Regions from separate parts of the Pantoea sp. SGAir0430 genome, predicted to be linked through region 3. Evidence: predicted binding sites of a transcription regulator. Region 3 holds the regulator's gene; each other region holds the start of a gene.
What was found. Region 3 encodes CRP, which controls carbon source genes, mostly activating them, when cyclic AMP is high. Its sites were predicted from a motif close to ATGTGANNNNNNTCACAT; they were not measured.
Positions count from the first base shown of each region.

Region 1: the regulator CRP is predicted to act here: its motif matches at 1,625-1,642, upstream of udp (uridine phosphorylase).
Region 2: the regulator CRP is predicted to act here: its motif matches at 2,142-2,159, upstream of msrB (peptide-methionine (R)-S-oxide reductase MsrB).

Region 1 covers NZ_CP039427.1:2,719,536-2,724,979, reverse strand. Annotated here, with positions in the region: gene metE (5-methyltetrahydropteroyltriglutamate--homocysteine S-methyltransferase) at 1-563, shown strand, start outside; gene E7738_RS12940 (dienelactone hydrolase family protein) at 617-1,456, opposite strand; gene udp (uridine phosphorylase) at 1,757-2,518, shown strand; gene E7738_RS12930 (tetratricopeptide repeat protein) at 2,619-3,890, shown strand; gene rmuC (DNA recombination protein RmuC) at 4,008-5,444, shown strand, end outside.
Region 2 covers NZ_CP039427.1:861,054-866,497, forward strand. Annotated here, with positions in the region: gene E7738_RS04165 (D-hexose-6-phosphate mutarotase) at 1-862, opposite strand, end outside; gene gapA (glyceraldehyde-3-phosphate dehydrogenase) at 937-1,935, opposite strand; gene msrB (peptide-methionine (R)-S-oxide reductase MsrB) at 2,274-2,684, shown strand; gene E7738_RS04180 (YeaC family protein) at 2,687-2,968, shown strand; gene pncA (bifunctional nicotinamidase/pyrazinamidase) at 3,004-3,612, opposite strand; gene ansA (asparaginase) at 3,629-4,642, opposite strand; gene sppA (signal peptide peptidase SppA) at 4,728-5,444, opposite strand, start outside.
Region 3 covers NZ_CP039427.1:3,291,157-3,296,600, reverse strand. Annotated here, with positions in the region: gene E7738_RS15470 (phosphoribulokinase) at 53-922, shown strand; gene E7738_RS15465 (OsmC family protein) at 993-1,397, opposite strand; gene crp (cAMP-activated global transcriptional regulator CRP) at 1,702-2,334, shown strand; gene E7738_RS15455 (YccS/YhfK family putative transporter) at 2,393-4,468, shown strand; gene E7738_RS15450 (bifunctional acetylornithine/succinyldiaminopimelate transaminase) at 4,465-5,444, opposite strand, start outside.

The sequences.
Region 1 (5,444 bases), 570 kb from region 3:
CCCGCGAAACCATCGCTAAACAGATTGCGCTGGCGCTGCGCGACGAAGTGCAGGACCTGGAAAAAGCCGGTATCGGCATCATTCAGATTGACGAACCGGCGCTGCGTGAAGGCTTGCCGCTGCATCAGTCTGACTGGGCAGCCTATCTGCGCTGGGCGGTGGACGCGTTCCGCCTTAACGCCGCGGTGGCGCAGGACGAGACGCAGATTCACACCCACATGTGTTATTGCGAGTTCAACGACATCATGGATTCGATTGCCGCGCTGGACGCCGACGTGATCACTATCGAAACCTCACGTTCTGATATGGATCTGCTGGATGCGTTTAAAGCGTTTGAATATCCCAATGAAATCGGGCCGGGCGTGTATGACATCCACTCACCCAACGTACCGAGCGTGGAGTGGATGGAAGATCTGCTGCGCAAAGCGGCGCAGAGTATTCCGCAGCAGCGCCTGTGGGTGAACCCGGACTGTGGCCTGAAAACGCGCGGCTGGAGTGAAACGCGTCAGGCGCTGGCCAACATGGTGAAAGCGGCGCAGAAGCTGCGCGCCGAAACCGTTTGATGGCAGGATAATACGTTGTGTTGTTGAGTTGGGGCGCGCTGGCGCCCCTTTTTTTATTCCGCGTTTGGCGCGACGCCATACTGCTTAAACCACGCCAGCATGCGCTGCCAGCCATCCTGTGCGGAATCGGCGTGGTAGCTCGGACGATAGTCGGCGTTGAAGGCGTGGCCAGCTTCCGGATACACCACAATCTCGGCTTTGGCATTGGCCGCGTGCAGGGCCTGGCGCATCTTATCGATACTCTCCAGTGGAATGCTTTCATCCTGGCCGCCATACAGGCCCAGCACCGGTGCATTCAAATCCACTGCAATATCAATAGGATGTTTCTGCTGCTTCAGCGTTTTCTCGCCCTCCAGGCGACCGTACCAGGCGGCGGCGGCGCGCACCTGCGGATTATGGGCGGCAAACAGCCAGCTGATGCGACCGCCCCAGCAGAAACCGGTGATCGCCAGACGACGGATATCGCCGCCGTGGCGCGCCGCCCAGTTGGCCACGTGGTCGAGATCCGACAGTACCTGCGAATCCGATACTTTGCTCACCAGCTCTTTGAACAGGGTGGGGATATCGTTGTAATCGTTGGGATCGCCTTCGCGGAAATAGAGCTCCGGCGCCACGGCGAGATAGCCTTCCAGTGCCAGACGGCGGCACAGATCGCGGATGTGCTCGTGCACGCCGAAAATTTCCTGCACCACCAGCACGACCGGCAGCGTGCCTCTAAACTGTTGCGGACGAGCATAATAAGCCGGCAGGTTCTCACCCTGGCTCGGCACGGACGTCTCGCCCGCGTGAATGGCATCGCTGGCGGTAATGATGGTGCTGGCTGCGGTGGGCTGCACCGCTGGCGCAAAGCCGTCGGTGGCGGATTTTTGTGCCATATTGTCTTCGGTTTTCATGGTTCTCTCCGTGCTAGCAAGTGCGCAATCACGTAACTATAGCCTGGCCTTACGGCAAGGCTGGCGTAGGGTACGGGGGATGGTTAACCTGGTCTGCTTCTCTATTAACACTGCCTTTTACGGTTACACAGCACCGCTTGTAGCAATTCAGCGCAGCAGACCGCTAATATGTGATTAGAGTCACACAATATTTTTAGTTCAATGTAACTTTCATTATTGATAGTGAATTCAGTCACATATTTATCCGGGCCGCTGACGTAAAGTGGCGCGCTTATTCCCCTTATCTTCCAGGAGTCTGATATGGCCCAGTCTGACGTTTTCCACCTTGGCATCACCAAAGCCGATTTGAAAGGAGCCACGCTGGCGATTGTTCCTGGCGATCCGGAGCGCGTGAAGAAAATCGCGGCGCTGATGGAGAATCCACAGCACCTCGCGTCGCACCGTGAATTCACCACCTGGCTGGCGGAGATCGACGGCAAACCGGTGGTCGTCTGTTCCACCGGTATTGGCGGTCCGTCCACTTCTATCGCCGTTGAAGAGCTGGCGCAGCTGGGCGTGCGTACCTTCCTGCGTGTGGGTACCACCGGCGCGATTCAGCCACACATCAACGTGGGTGATGTGCTGGTGACCACCGCCTCGGTCCGTCTGGACGGTGCCAGCCTGCACTTTGCGCCGATGGAATTCCCAGCGGTGGCTGATTTCGCCTGCACCACCGCGCTGGTGGCCGCGGCAGAAGCCTGCGGTGCGACCACGCATATTGGTGTCACTGCCTCGTCAGACACCTTCTATCCTGGCCAGGAGCGCTACGACACCTTCTCCGGACGCGTAGTGAGCCGCTTCCAGGGCTCGATGAAAGAGTGGCAGCAAATGGGCGTACTTAACTATGAAATGGAATCCGCTACACTGTTAACCATGTGCGCCAGTCAGGGACTGCGTGCCGGCATGGTGGCTGGCGTCATCGTGAATCGCACGCAAAAAGAGATCCCGGATGCGGCCACTATGAAGCAGACAGAAAGCGATGCGGTGAAAATTGTGGTGGATGCCGCGCGTCGCTTACTTTAGCGCGCCAGTCAGGGAATGATTTCGAGACCAGGCTTATAGGGAGCTCAGCAATTGCCTGATTAGAATGCGCGCAATTTCAGCCGATTCTGAGAAATTTCCTATGCGCAAAACGATCTCTGTCCCACGTCCGGGTTTTACCAGCCGCCCTGCTGCAATGCAGGCCCGCGTTGAGAGTGCCGCCGCGCGGTTTCGTCAGGCAATGGCCGCGTCAGATTATCCTCTGGCGCGCCAGTGCTGCGAAGAAGTGCTGCGCGTCATGCCTAACCAGATGCAGGTGCTCAGCGACTACGCGCTGACGCTGATGCGCGTCGGCGAACATAAAAAATCCTACAAGATTTACCAGAAAATCTATCAGGCACCGGCGGCGCAGCGCGCGCAGGCGTCGGAAACCTGGCTGGATGGCCTGACGGAAGTGTGTGGCTGGCTGGATAAGACAGATGAAGTGGCGCGTTATGGCCTGGAATCGCTCACCCAATCCGACATGCGTTTCAGTCAGGGCGCGAAAGCGACTTTTCCCGCACCGGCGCCTGCGCCGATTAACCGCAGCAATCCGGCAGAAAATATCATCTCCTTCAGTCTGTATGGCGGTCAGCCGCGCTATTGCGAAACCCTGATCAAAAACGTTGAGGTGGCGCGTGAGCTCTATCCGGACTGGATGTGCCGCATCTATCTCGACGATAGCGTGCCGCAGCACGTGTGGCAGCGCCTGACCCAGCCAAACACCCAACTGGTGGATATGTCGCAGGAGAAAACCATTTTCCCTACGCTGTGGCGCTTTCTGGTGATGGACGATGTCAGCGTAAAACGCTACATCGTGCGGGATGCGGATTCGCTGCTGTCAGAGCGCGAAGTCGCGGCCGTCGACGCCTGGCTGGCTTCGCCATTCTGGTTCCACCACATGCGCGATTATTATTCGCACACCGAGCTGTTACTGGCCGGCATGTGGGGCGGCTGTCACGGCGTGTTTCACAACGTGGAGCAGCAGATGCGCGACTTTATCGCGCAGTATGACGGCAGCGAGCGCTTTACCGACCAGTACTTCCTCAAGGTAGCGCTGTGGCCGACGGTACGCGACAGCATCCTCAATCACGACGATATCTTTCACTTCCACCACGCGCAGCCGTGGCCGGCGCATGCGCCGATTCGCTGGCAGACCGACAGCTTCCACGTCGGCAGCAACGCCGGTTTCGCCAGCATGGCCGGCAAAGTGGCTAACGCTGAAAATGGCCAGCAGCAGGTGGAGCTGACCTACGGCGGCAACAGCTGGTGCTATCCGGCGAAGGTGAAAAGCGACAGCGAATGGGTGCTGCCGATGCCGTTTTTCCTGATTGATGCCTGGAAAGCCGGCGACCTGACCGTACGCGCCCTGTAGTTGCCCGGACGGAGCCTATCGCGCCCGCGATAAAATCCGCGGGTTGCCATGAATGTTCTGGACATTCATACAGTGGCGCTCTACCTTCTCCTCAGCGAGACGATCCGCGGGGGGATTATGGATCAGCAACTTATCATCAGCGGCGCGCTGGCGCTGGCCGGTTTGGGCATTGGCTGGATTATTGCCCAGCTGCGCGCCGGCCATCAGCACGCCAGCTTCACCACCGAACGCCGCCTGCTGGAACAGGCGCAGCAGCGTCAGCAGCAGCAGCTGGAACAGCTGCAACAGCAACTGCAGCAGCGCGAACAGGAGCTGCGCCAGCTACACGGCACGCTAAGCGGCGCGCAGGAGCGCCTGCAGCAGCTGGATTACTGGCGGGCCGAGAGTGAACAGCTCAGCCGCGAGTTGCGTAATCAGCTGGAAGTTAACAGCGCGCAGGAAGCCGAACTGCGGGAAGTCACCATTCGATTAGAAGAGACGCGTTTCGCCGCTGAGGAGAAGCAGCGTCTGCTGACCAACAGCGAACAGCGCCTGAGTGCGCAGTTTGAAAACCTCGCCAACCGAATCTTCGAAAACAGCGGAAAACGCGTCGACGAGCAGAACCGGCAGAGCCTCAACAGCCTGATCGGCCCGCTGCGCGAACAGCTGGACGGCTTCCGCCGCCAGGTCAACGACAGCTTCGGCCAGGAAGCGCGTGAACGCCACACGCTGGCGCATGAGATTCGTCAGCTGCAGCAGCTCAACGCGCAGATGGCGCAGGAAGCGATCAACCTCACCAAAGCGCTGAAGGGCGACAATAAAATTCAGGGCAACTGGGGCGAAGTGGTGCTCAGCCGGGTGCTGGAGGCCTCAGGTCTGCGCGAAGGCTACGAGTACCAGACTCAGGTCAGCGTGCAGCTGGAGCAGCAGGGCCGTATGCAACCGGATGTGATTGTGCGTCTGCCGCAGGGTAAAGATGTGGTAATTGACGCCAAAATGACGCTGATTGCCTATGAGCGCTACTTCAACGCCGACGATGAGCTGACGCGCGAACAGGCGATTCAGGAGCACATCAACGCGGTGCGCGGGCATATCCGGCTGCTGGGGCGTAAAGATTATCAACAATTGCCCGGTTTACGCTCGCTGGATTATGTGCTGATGTTTATTCCGGTCGAACCGGCGTTTCTGCTGGCGATCGATCGTCAGCCGGAGCTGATCAGCGAAGCGCTGCAGCAAAACATTATGCTGGTCAGCCCGACCACGCTGCTGGTGGCGCTGCGCACCATTAATAACCTGTGGCGCTATGAGCATCAGAGCCGTAATGCCCAGCGCATCGCCGACCGCGCTGCGCGCTTGTACGATAAGATGCGGCTGTTTGTCGATGATATGAGCGGCATCGGGCATAGCCTCGACAAAGCGCAGCAGAGTTATCAGCTAGCGATGAAAAAGCTGGCACAGGGGCGCGGCAATCTGATCGCCCAGAGCGAGTCGTTTCGTGCGCTTGGCGTGGAGATCAAACGGCCCATCAACCCGCAACTGGCAGAGCAGGCGCAGCCCGACGCGGCGGATGATACA
Region 2 (5,444 bases), 1.6 Mb from region 3:
TTCTCAGCGTGACGCCAAGGCGGGCAGGGGTTTCTCCGGCACTTTTCATCGGTTTGCTAATCCGCGCCGTCTCCACGCATACCATGGTTTTATAACCATCATTAGGCATATCGGCCATGCTGCAGGACAGTGCCGGGCCAGGATTCCAGGTGACAACGTCACTTTGATAATGGTGATAGACTTCAATCTGGCGTTTACCGGCGCGATCGTGGATCACGCTGCAGTCTTCCGCTGCGGTATGAATGCGATCAACCCGATCGGGATAAGTTTGTTTCCCGTCCGCTGCGCTGCCGATGGCACTGTCCTGCACCTTATCGATGTAGCTGTTGCCGAGCCCGCTGACTTCAACCTGCGCAATGTCCGCCACCTGAAAATAGCTGTGCAGCGCGGCAGTGGCTTCATAATCGCCCCAGGCTTCCAGCTCAATCTCACAGTGTTCAGCAATGCGGAAGCGCGCCAGCAGTGTGAAGTCGTGCGGCCACAGTTTTTTCGTTTGTGCATTACTTTCCAGCGTGAACGTCAGCATGACCGCATCTTCGTTCTCATCATGCGCCGTCAGCGTCCACGGCTGATTGCGGGCAAAGCCATGCGCAGGTTCACCTGCCGGACCAAACCACGGCCAGCAGACCGGCACGCCGCCGCGAATGGCTTTTCCGCTGACGAATGGCGTCTTGTCGCTGAGCCAGATGGCGGGCTGCTGACCGGCCGGTTGCCATGCCAGTAGGTGCGCACCCTGCAGGGCAATGGCGGCGCGCACTTTCGGATGGCTGATCACCAGAATCGATAATTCACCCATCTGACGCTGCGACAGGTAAGGGGTGATCTGCGTCACCACGGGCAAGTTAAAGAGCGAATTGTGCATTGTCAGACCTTCTCTCATCCAATCGAAAAAAAAGGGGCGACCGAAGTCACCCCTTGTCTGTTTAGCCGGTTAGCTTACTTAGCAGCAACCAGTGCAATCAGATCCAGAACCTTGTTGGAGTAACCGGTTTCGTTATCGTACCAGGAAACCAGTTTCACAAAGTTGTCGTTCAGAGCGATACCGGCTTTCGCGTCGAACACGGAAGTCAGGGTTTCGCCGTTGAAGTCGGTAGAAACCACGTCGTCTTCGATGTAGCCCAGCACGTCTTTCATGTCACCTTCAGCAGCGGCTTTGATGGCTGCGCAGATGTCTTTGTAAGACGCTGGTTTTTCCAGACGAACGGTCAGGTCAACCACAGAGACGTTTGGTGTTGGTACGCGGAACGCCATACCGGTCAGTTTACCGTTCAGCTCTGGCAGAACTTTGCCTACTGCTTTTGCTGCGCCGGTAGAAGATGGGATGATGTTCTGCGCTGCACCGCGGCCGCCGCGCCAGTCTTTGTGAGACGGGCCATCAACGGTTTTCTGAGTGGCGGTGGTGGCGTGAACAGTGGTCATCAGACCTTCAACGATACCGAACTTATCGTTGATTACTTTAGCCAGCGGCGCCAGGCAGTTGGTGGTGCAGGAAGCGTTAGACACGATGTCCTGGCCGGCATATTTGTCGAAGTTGGCACCACGAACGAACATTGGGGTGTCATCTTTAGACGGGCCAGTCAGAACCACTTTCTTCGCGCCGGCAGTGATGTGTTTACGTGCGGTTTCGTCGGTCAGGAAGATACCGGTTGCTTCAGCAACAACGTCAACGCCCACTTCGTCCCATTTCAGGTTAGCCGGGTCTTTCTCAGCGGTAACACGGATTTTTTTACCGTTAACGATCAGCGCGCCATCTTTCACTTCTACGGTGCCGTCGAAACGACCGTGTGTAGAGTCATACTTCAGCATGTAAGCCATGTAATCGGCGTCGAGCAGGTCGTTGATCGCGACGATTTCGATGTCAGAACGCTGCTGAGCAGCACGGAAAACGATGCGACCGATACGGCCAAAACCGTTGATACCTACTTTGATAGTCATATATTCCACCAGCTATTTGTTAGTGAATAAAAGGTTGGCTGTAAAATTACAAAAACCTTACCAGGCGTCAAGCGGAATCGTGTCAATTGTTGCGACAGGTCAATTCCAGCGCCAGGAATAATTGGGTGCGCAAACGCTTGCGCAGCGCCCTTATTGCGCACCTATCTTACGCCGAATGCAGACTAAAAAGGGATGACTGTTGCAAAGAGTGATCGTCATCACAAAATTGCGCAGTGCTGGTCGGGGCAAAAGCATCCGCACGAAAAAAGACCCGGAAGATGTTGTTCGTTTGTTAGAATACTAGACGATTTTTACAGAATGACACTCCGGAACTCAAAATGGCTAAAGACACCGCACCCGAGGCAAAAATTGCCCAGCTGTCGGAAATGCAGCGCTACGTCACTCAGCATCGTGGAACCGAACCGCCTTTCACCGGCGCGCTGTTGCACAACAAGCAGGAGGGTATCTATCACTGCCTGGTCTGCAACGCACCGCTGTTTCTCTCCGAAACCAAGTATGACTCCGGCTGCGGCTGGCCGAGCTTTTATCAGCCGTATAACGATGAAGCTATCCGCTATCTGGAAGATGACTCGCACGGTATGCACCGCGTCGAAATCCGCTGCGGTAACTGCGACGCCCATCTGGGCCACGTCTTCCCGGATGGCCCGCAGCCAACCGGTGAGCGCTATTGTGTCAACTCAGCGTCGCTGAACTTTACCGACGAGCAGGGCAATCAGCACGAGGGCTGAGCATGAAGCAGGAACTGGAAGCAATGCTGGCGGCGATGACGCCGGAAGTCTACGAGCGCCTCGCCACTGCGGTGGAAACCGGCAAGTGGCCAGACGGCGTGGCGCTGACGCAGGATCAGAAAGATAACTGTCTGCAGCTGGTGATACTGTGGCAGGCGCGGCACAACGACGAACCGCAGCACATGACCATCGGTAAAGGCGGCGAGATGGTGATGAAGTCGAAAAAACAGCTGAAGGAAGAGTGGGGAATCGAGTCCGACGTGACGCGCATTAACCTGCATTGACCGGCTGCAGGGCTGGAGAGTTCCAGCCCTGATTTTCAGATAATGACCGCACCCTGCGCCTGCATCTGCGCGATCGCGATCTCGCTGTCGTCCGGATTGAGATTGACGCCCCGGCAGCCTTCCTGCACCACTTCAACGTGATATCCCAGTTCCAGCGCATCCAGCACGCTGTACTTCACGCAGTAATCGGTCGCCAGGCCCAGCATCACCAGGTGAGTAATGCCGCGCTCGCGCAGCCAGCTGTCGAGCTCGGTTTTGCGGCGGTGCCCGTTATCGAAAAAGGCGCTATAGCTATCCACATCCACATCGCCGCCTTTATGGAACACCGCATCAATCAGACTGCGATCGAGATCCGGATGGAAATCCGCGCCGTGTGAGTGCTGCACGCCGTGATCCGGCCACCAGATCTGCGCCAGGCCATTCAGTTCACCGAGCGTATACACCGGCTCGCCAGAGACCGAGGCAAAGCTGCCGTGATTGGCCGGATGCCAGTCCTGCAACGCCACCACGCATTCACCGCGCGCGCGGAATTCGCGTGCATAGCGATTAGCAACGGCAACCGTCTGGTCACCTTCACGCACGGCCATCGGGCCGCCGGGGCAAAAATCGTTCTGAATATCGATGATTATCAATGCCCGCTTCATGGGATTTTGCTCCGTATCAGTCTTCGGTCAGTTCGCCACGTAAATTCTGCTGCATTTTGGCACGAATTTCAGCGCTGGTGAGGTTCTGGCTTAACAAAAAGTGCAGTTTAGTCAGGGTGGCCTCGACGGTCAGATCAAAACCACTGATCACGCCGGCGTGTTCCAGTGCATTGCCGGTGGCGTAACCGCCCATATTGACCTTACCGGACATGCACTGCGTCAGGTTCACCACCACAATGCCGCGCTCGCTGGCCTGCTGCAGTTCGGCAAGAAACTCGGCGTTTTGTGGCGCGTTGCCCACACCGTAAGAGCGCAGAATCAGCGCTTTGACCGGCTGACGCAGGAAATTGCGCACCACGTCGGCAGAGATGCCTGGATAGATGGTCACCACGCCAATCGGCTGAGGCGTGATCGGATGGACGATCAGCTCACCGCTGCCGCGCGGTGCCGGCGGCGTATTGAGACGGCGAATATGGATGCCCGCTTCCAGCAGCGGCGACAGGTTCGGTGAGGCAAACGCATTAAAACCGTCGGCGTGGGCTTTGGTGGTGCGGTTACCGCGGAACAGCGTGTTGTTGAAGAACAACGCCACTTCATTAATCGGATAGTTGGCCGCGACATACAGCGAGTTCAGCAGGTTCTGCTGACCGTCTGAGCGCAGCTCGGCCAGCGGGATCTGCGACCCGGTGACGATCACCGGCTTGGCCAGGTTCTCCAGCATGAACGACAGCGCCGACGCGGTGAACGCCATGGTATCGGTGCCATGCAGAATGACGAAACCGTCATAGCGATCGTAGTTCAGCTGGATGTCGTCAGCGATTGACTGCCAGTCCTGCGGCGTCATATCCGAGGAGTCAATCAGCGGGTGGTATTCGTGGATGGTGAAATCCGGCATTTCCGGACGGTGAAACTCTGGCATCATCGCCAGCTGCTGCTGCAGATGGCCAGAGACCGGAATGTAACCCTGCGCGGAGCGTTGCATGCCGATGGTCCCGCCCGTGTAGGCTACATAGATATTTTTCTTTTGCATGAATGGACTCAGACTTGCCGTAAAACGCGCAGTATAAGGGGATTAGCGGGGAAAAGCAGCCCGACCAGCGGCCGGGCTGTAAAGATTAGCGTACGTTGCCGCAGGTCAGGCAGAACGCGTAACGGTTTTGCGGATCGTTGAGATTATTCATCAGGCCCGGCTGCGCCTGCAGCGCGCCCATCACTTCGCTGACCGGTGCCGGCAGCCACACTTTCAGCGCGGCCGGCAGCACGGCCTGCGCCGACGCATTCATCTGGTTAAGCAGCAGGTCGATCATCCCCGGATCGTCCTGATACCAGCTCAGTTCAGGTTTCGCGACCTTCGCCAGCTCGGCGGCTTTGGCTACCGCATCGTCGAAGTCGCCCAGCGCATCCACCAGCCCGTTGGCTTTGGCATCGCTACCGGTCCAGACGTGACCCTGCGCAATGGCATCAATCTGCTGTGGCGTTTTATGGCGTGACGCCGCGACCAGACCGACAAAGTTGCGATAACCATTTTCAATGGTCAGCTGCATCAGCTGCTGCACTTCAGTCGGCAGCGCTTTGGTGGTCGACACATCCGCCAGCGGCGAGGTGGCAACGCCATCGCTGTGCACGCCGATGCTGCTCAGGCTGTTCTCCACCGTATTGATCACGCCGAAGATGCCGATCGACCCGGTCAGGGTGCTCGGCGCAGCAACGATGTAGTCGGCCGGCGTGGAGATCCAGTAGCCGCCCGATGCCGCCATGCCGCCCATTGAAACCACCACTGGCTTACCGGCGTCATGCGCCGCCGCCAGCTCTTCGCGGATGGCTTCAGAGGC
Region 3 (5,444 bases):
CAGGAATTCGTGGTAACAATGCTCATCGCCGGACTTCACAGGGAGCGCTGTTATGTCAGCCAGGCATCCAGTCATAGCCGTTACCGGTTCCAGCGGCGCCGGAACCACCACCACCAGTCTCGCCTTCCGTAAAATTTTCCAGCAGTTGAATCTGCATGCAGCGGAAGTGGAAGGCGACAGTTTCCATCGCTACACCCGTCCGGAAATGGACATGGCGATTCGTAAGGCGCGCGATCTCGGGCGTCACATCAGCTATTTTGGCCCGGAAGCCAACGACTTCGGCCTGCTGGAGCAGACTTTCCGCGACTACGGCCAGAGCGGACTCGGCCAGTCGCGCAAATATCTGCACACCTACGATGAAGCGGTGCCGTGGAATCAGGTGCCGGGCACCTTTACGCCATGGCAGCCGCTGCCGGAAAACACCGATGTGCTGTTCTATGAAGGCCTGCACGGCGGCGTGGTGACGCAGCAGCATAACGTGGCGGAACATGTCGATCTGCTGGTTGGCGTGGTACCGATTGTTAATCTGGAGTGGATTCAGAAACTGGTGCGCGACACCAGCGAGCGCGGCCATTCGCGCGAAGCGGTGATGGATTCGGTGGTGCGTTCGATGGAAGACTACATCAACTACATCACGCCGCAGTTTTCCCGCACGCACCTCAACTTCCAGCGCGTGCCGACCGTGGATACCTCGAACCCGTTTGCCGCGCGTGAAATCCCGTCGCTGGATGAGAGCTTTGTGGTGATCCATTTTCGCGGCCTGGAGGGCATCGCTTTTCCTTATTTACTGGCGATGATCCAGGGCTCGTTTATTTCCCACATGAATACGCTGGTGGTGCCGGGCGGCAAGATGGGACTGGCGATGGAGTTGATCATGACGCCGCTGGTGCAGCGGTTGATTGAAGGAAAACGCATTGAATAGCGCAGGCTAACGCGCCAGTTTCGCCGGGAGGAGCTGAGATCGGGAGCGCAGGGCCGCGCTCCCGGCTGGATTATAGCTCCACCACTTCGTAGCTGTGCGTTATCTCGACGCCCTTGCCCAGCATGATCGCCACCGAGCAGTACTTCTCCGCGGACAGATCCACCGCGCGCGCTACCGCTTTATCGCTCAGCGCTTTGCCGCTGACAATAAAATGCAGATTGATATGCGTAAAAATGCGTGGCGCTTCTTCGCGGCGTTCCGAGGTCAGTTTGACTTCACAATCGGCGACATCGTTGCGCCCCTTTTGCAGAATCGACACCACGTCAATCGCGCTGCAGCCGCCCGCAGCCATCAATACCATCTCCATCGGGCTGGGCGCTTTATCACCGGAATTGCCGTCCATTAATACCTGATGACCGGATGAGGATTCTCCGAGAAAGGTCAGCCCTTCCACCCATTTCACTCGTGCCTGCATTATTCTTTCTCCTGAAGCGGCGGTTTTGCCGCCAGAGTACGCTTTCACCTGACAAACAGCAATGCAGACGCATCCCCCACCTGCTGAAGCGAGACAACAGGAGACAGGTTGCAAAAGCTATGCTACAAACAGTGCTGAAAATATTTTCGTCACGAAAGACGAAAGCGGGACGAATCAAAAGCATCGCTTACGAATCCACCCCCGAATAACTGTCCCTCACGGGAAACGCTGGACGATTTCACCGCCTGACAGGGAAAACTGCCCCCTGTATTTTGGGCACGATTACAACAGAGGATAATAGCGAATGGTTCTCGGCAAACCGCAAACAGACCCTACACTCGAATGGTTCCTGTCCCATTGCCATATTCACAAATATCCATCCAAAAGCACCCTCATCCATCAGGGTGAGAAAGCGGAAACGCTGTACTACATCGTGAAAGGTTCCGTCGCGGTACTGATTAAAGATGAAGAAGGCAAAGAGATGATTCTCTCCTACCTCAATCAGGGGGATTTCATCGGTGAGCTCGGCCTGTTTGAAGAGGGCCAGGAGCGTAGCGCCTGGGTACGTGCGAAAACCGCCTGCGAAGTGGCTGAAATTTCCTACAAAAAATTCCGTCAGCTGATTCAGGTCAATCCGGATATTTTAATGCGCCTGTCGGCGCAGATGGCGCGTCGCCTGCAGGTTACATCTGAAAAAGTCGGCAACCTTGCCTTCCTCGATGTGACCGGCCGTATCGCGCAAACGCTGCTCAACCTGGCGAAACAGCCTGATGCCATGACCCACCCGGACGGTATGCAGATTAAAATCACCCGTCAGGAGATTGGTCAGATCGTGGGCTGCTCACGCGAAACCGTGGGTCGTATCCTGAAAATGCTGGAAGATCAGAACCTGATCTCCGCACACGGCAAAACCATCGTCGTTTACGGCACCCGCTGATTTCTTCTCACCCACGGCGTGATGGCAACATCGCGCCGTTTCTGTTTACGATGAGCTGATGTGGCGTCGAATCATCTATCATCCGGAAGTTAACTATGCGCTGCGGCAAACGCTGGTGCTGTGCCTGCCTGTGGCGCTCGGCTGGCTGTTTGGCGATCTGCAAAAAGGGCTGCTGTTCTCCCTGGTGCCGGCCTGCTGCAACATCGCCGGTCTGGATACGCCACACAAGCGGTTCTTCAAACGGCTGATTGTCGGCGGCGCACTGTTCGCCAGCGGCAGTTTTCTGATTCAGTACCTCACAGCTTACGCTGTGCCGCTGCCGCTGATTCTGCTGGTGTTACCGCTGCTGGTGGGCGTGACCGGTGAAATCAGCCCGCTGCATGGTCGTTTGCTGCCCGGCACGCTGATCGCCGCCATCTTTACCTTAAGCCTCGTCGGCCGTATGCCGATGTGGGTCCCGCCGCTGCTGTATATCGGCGGGACGCTGTGGTACGGGCTGTTTAACTGGTTCTGGTTCTGGCTGTGGAAAGAGCAGCCGATGCGCGAGACCCTCAGCCTGCTGTACCGCGAGCTGGCCGATTACTGCGACGCCAAATACACCCTGCTGACGCAGCTGACCGATCCGGAAAAAGCGCTGCCGCCGCTACTGGCGCGTCAGCAGAAAGCGGTCGATCTGATCACCACCTGTTATCAGCAGATGCATATGCTGTCCGCCAGCCGTGATAACAGCCACAAACGCCTGACGCGCGCCTTTCAGGTTGCGCTCGATCTGCAGGAGCATATCTCGGTCAGCCTGCATCAGCCGGAAGAGGTGCAAAAGCTGGTGGAGCAGAGCCACGCCGAGGCGGTGATCCGCTGGAACGCGAAAATCATTTCGGCACGGCTGCGCGTGCTGGCCGATGCCATTCTCTATCACCAGCTGCCGGAACGCTTCCACATGGAGAAGCCGCTCGGCGCGCTGGAGAAAATTGCCCGGCAGCACCCGGATAATCCGGTCGGTAATTTCTGCCTCTACCATTTCAGCCGCATCGCGCGCGTGCTGCGCACGCAGAAGCCGCTATACACCCGCGACCTGATGGCCGATCGCCAGCGTCGCCTGCCGCTGTTGCCGGCGCTGCGCAGCTACCTGTCGCTGAAATCTGCCGCGCTGCGGACGGCGGCGCGCTTCGCGGTGATGCTGATGTTCGGCAGCGCGCTGGCGCTGTTCTTCAATATTCCCAAGCCCTACTGGATTCTGATGACCATCATGTTTGTCAGCCAGAACGGCTACAGCGCCACGCGCGTGCGCATTCAGCACCGGGCGCTCGGCACCTTCGCCGGCTTGCTGATCGCCGCAGCGTCGCTGCGCTTTGCTGTTCCGGAGTCGATTGCCCTGCTGACCATGCTGGTCATCACGCTCGCCAGCTATCTGATCACGCGTAAATATTATGGCTGGTCGATGATTGGCTTTACCGTAACGGCGGTGTATTCGCTGCAGCTGCTGTCACTGAATGGCGCGCAGTTCCTGCTGCCACGCATGATGGATACGCTGATGGGCTGTCTGATTGCCTTCGCCGGTATGATCTGGCTATGGCCGCAATGGCAGAGCGGGCTGCTGCGCAATAACGCGCACGATGCGCTGGAGGCTTATCAGGAGGCGCTGCGCCTGCTGCTCGGTCCGGAGCAGGCGCCGGAGAAGCTGGCGTATCAGCGCGTCAAGGTTAACCAGGCGCACAACGCGCTGTTTAACTCGCTCAACCAGGCGTCCACCGAGCCGGGCTTTAACTTCCAGTATCTGAAAGATATGCGCCTGTGGGTGACTCACAGCCAGTTTATCGTCGAGCACATCAACGCCATGACCATTCTGGCGCGCGAGCACACCATGCTGACGCCAAAGCTGGCGGAGCGCTATTTGCAGTCCTGTGAAATCGCGCTGCAGCGCTGTCAGCAGCGGCTGGCTTACGACGGGCCGGGCAACGACAGCAATATTCTGGAAGCGCCGGAGAATCTGAATGAGGGGCCGGTGACGATTGTCGAACAGCATGTGAAGCGCATTCTGCAGCACCTCAATGTGATGCACACCATTTCTTCACTGGCGTGGAGCCAGCGCCCGCATCACGGCCGCTGGCTCAGCGTGCTGAAGCCGAAAGGTTAGTTCAGGACTTTCGCGATCGCCCGGGCGAAGCGCGCCATGCCTTCTGCGATATCGGTTGGCTCAATCACCAGCGACGGCACAAAGCGAATCACATCGCTGCCGGCGGTCAGTACCATCAGACCTTCAGCGGCGGAAGCGTTGAGGATATCGCGCGCTTTGCTGGCGTGCTGCGCGTTGAGTACGGCACCCAGCAGCAGCCCTTTGCCCCGAATTTCACTGAAGATATCGAACTGCTGATTGATCTTCTGCAGCGCCGAGACAAACTGCTCACGACGCGCGTCGACACCATTCAGTACCTCGGGCGTATTGATGATATCCAGCGCGGTTTCGGCAATCGCACAGGCCAGCGGGTTGCCGCCGTAGGTGGTGCCGTGCACGCCCGGCGCCATCACCGAGGCGATTTCATGGGTGGTCAGCATCGCGCTCACCGGGAAACCGCCGCCCAGCGCTTTAGCGGTGGTGATGATATCTGGCTTGATACCATAGTGTTCGTAAGCAAACAGCTTACCGCTGCGGCCCATGCCGCTCTGCACTTCATCCAGCACCAGCAGCGCGTTGTGCTGATCGCACAGCGCACGCAATCCCTGCATGAATTCCGGCGTTGCCGGCATCACGCCGCCTTCCCCCTGAATCGGCTCCACCACAATCGCGCAGGTGTGGTCGTCAATCACCGCTTTCACCGCGGCCAGATCGTTAAACGGCACATGGACGATATCCGCCGGCTTCGGACCAAAGCCATCGGAGTATTTCGGCTGACCGCCCACCGAGACGGTGAACAGCGTGCGGCCGTGGAAGGCGTTGTGGAAAGCGATAATTTTGCTTTTGAACGGGCTGTGCTTTTTGCAGGCGTAGTAGCGCGCCAGTTTGAACGCCGCTTCGTTCGCTTCGGCACCGGAGTTACCGAAGAATACCCGCTCGGCGAAGGTCGCCGCGATCAGTTTACTGGCGAGGCGCAGTGCCGGCTCATTGGTGAACA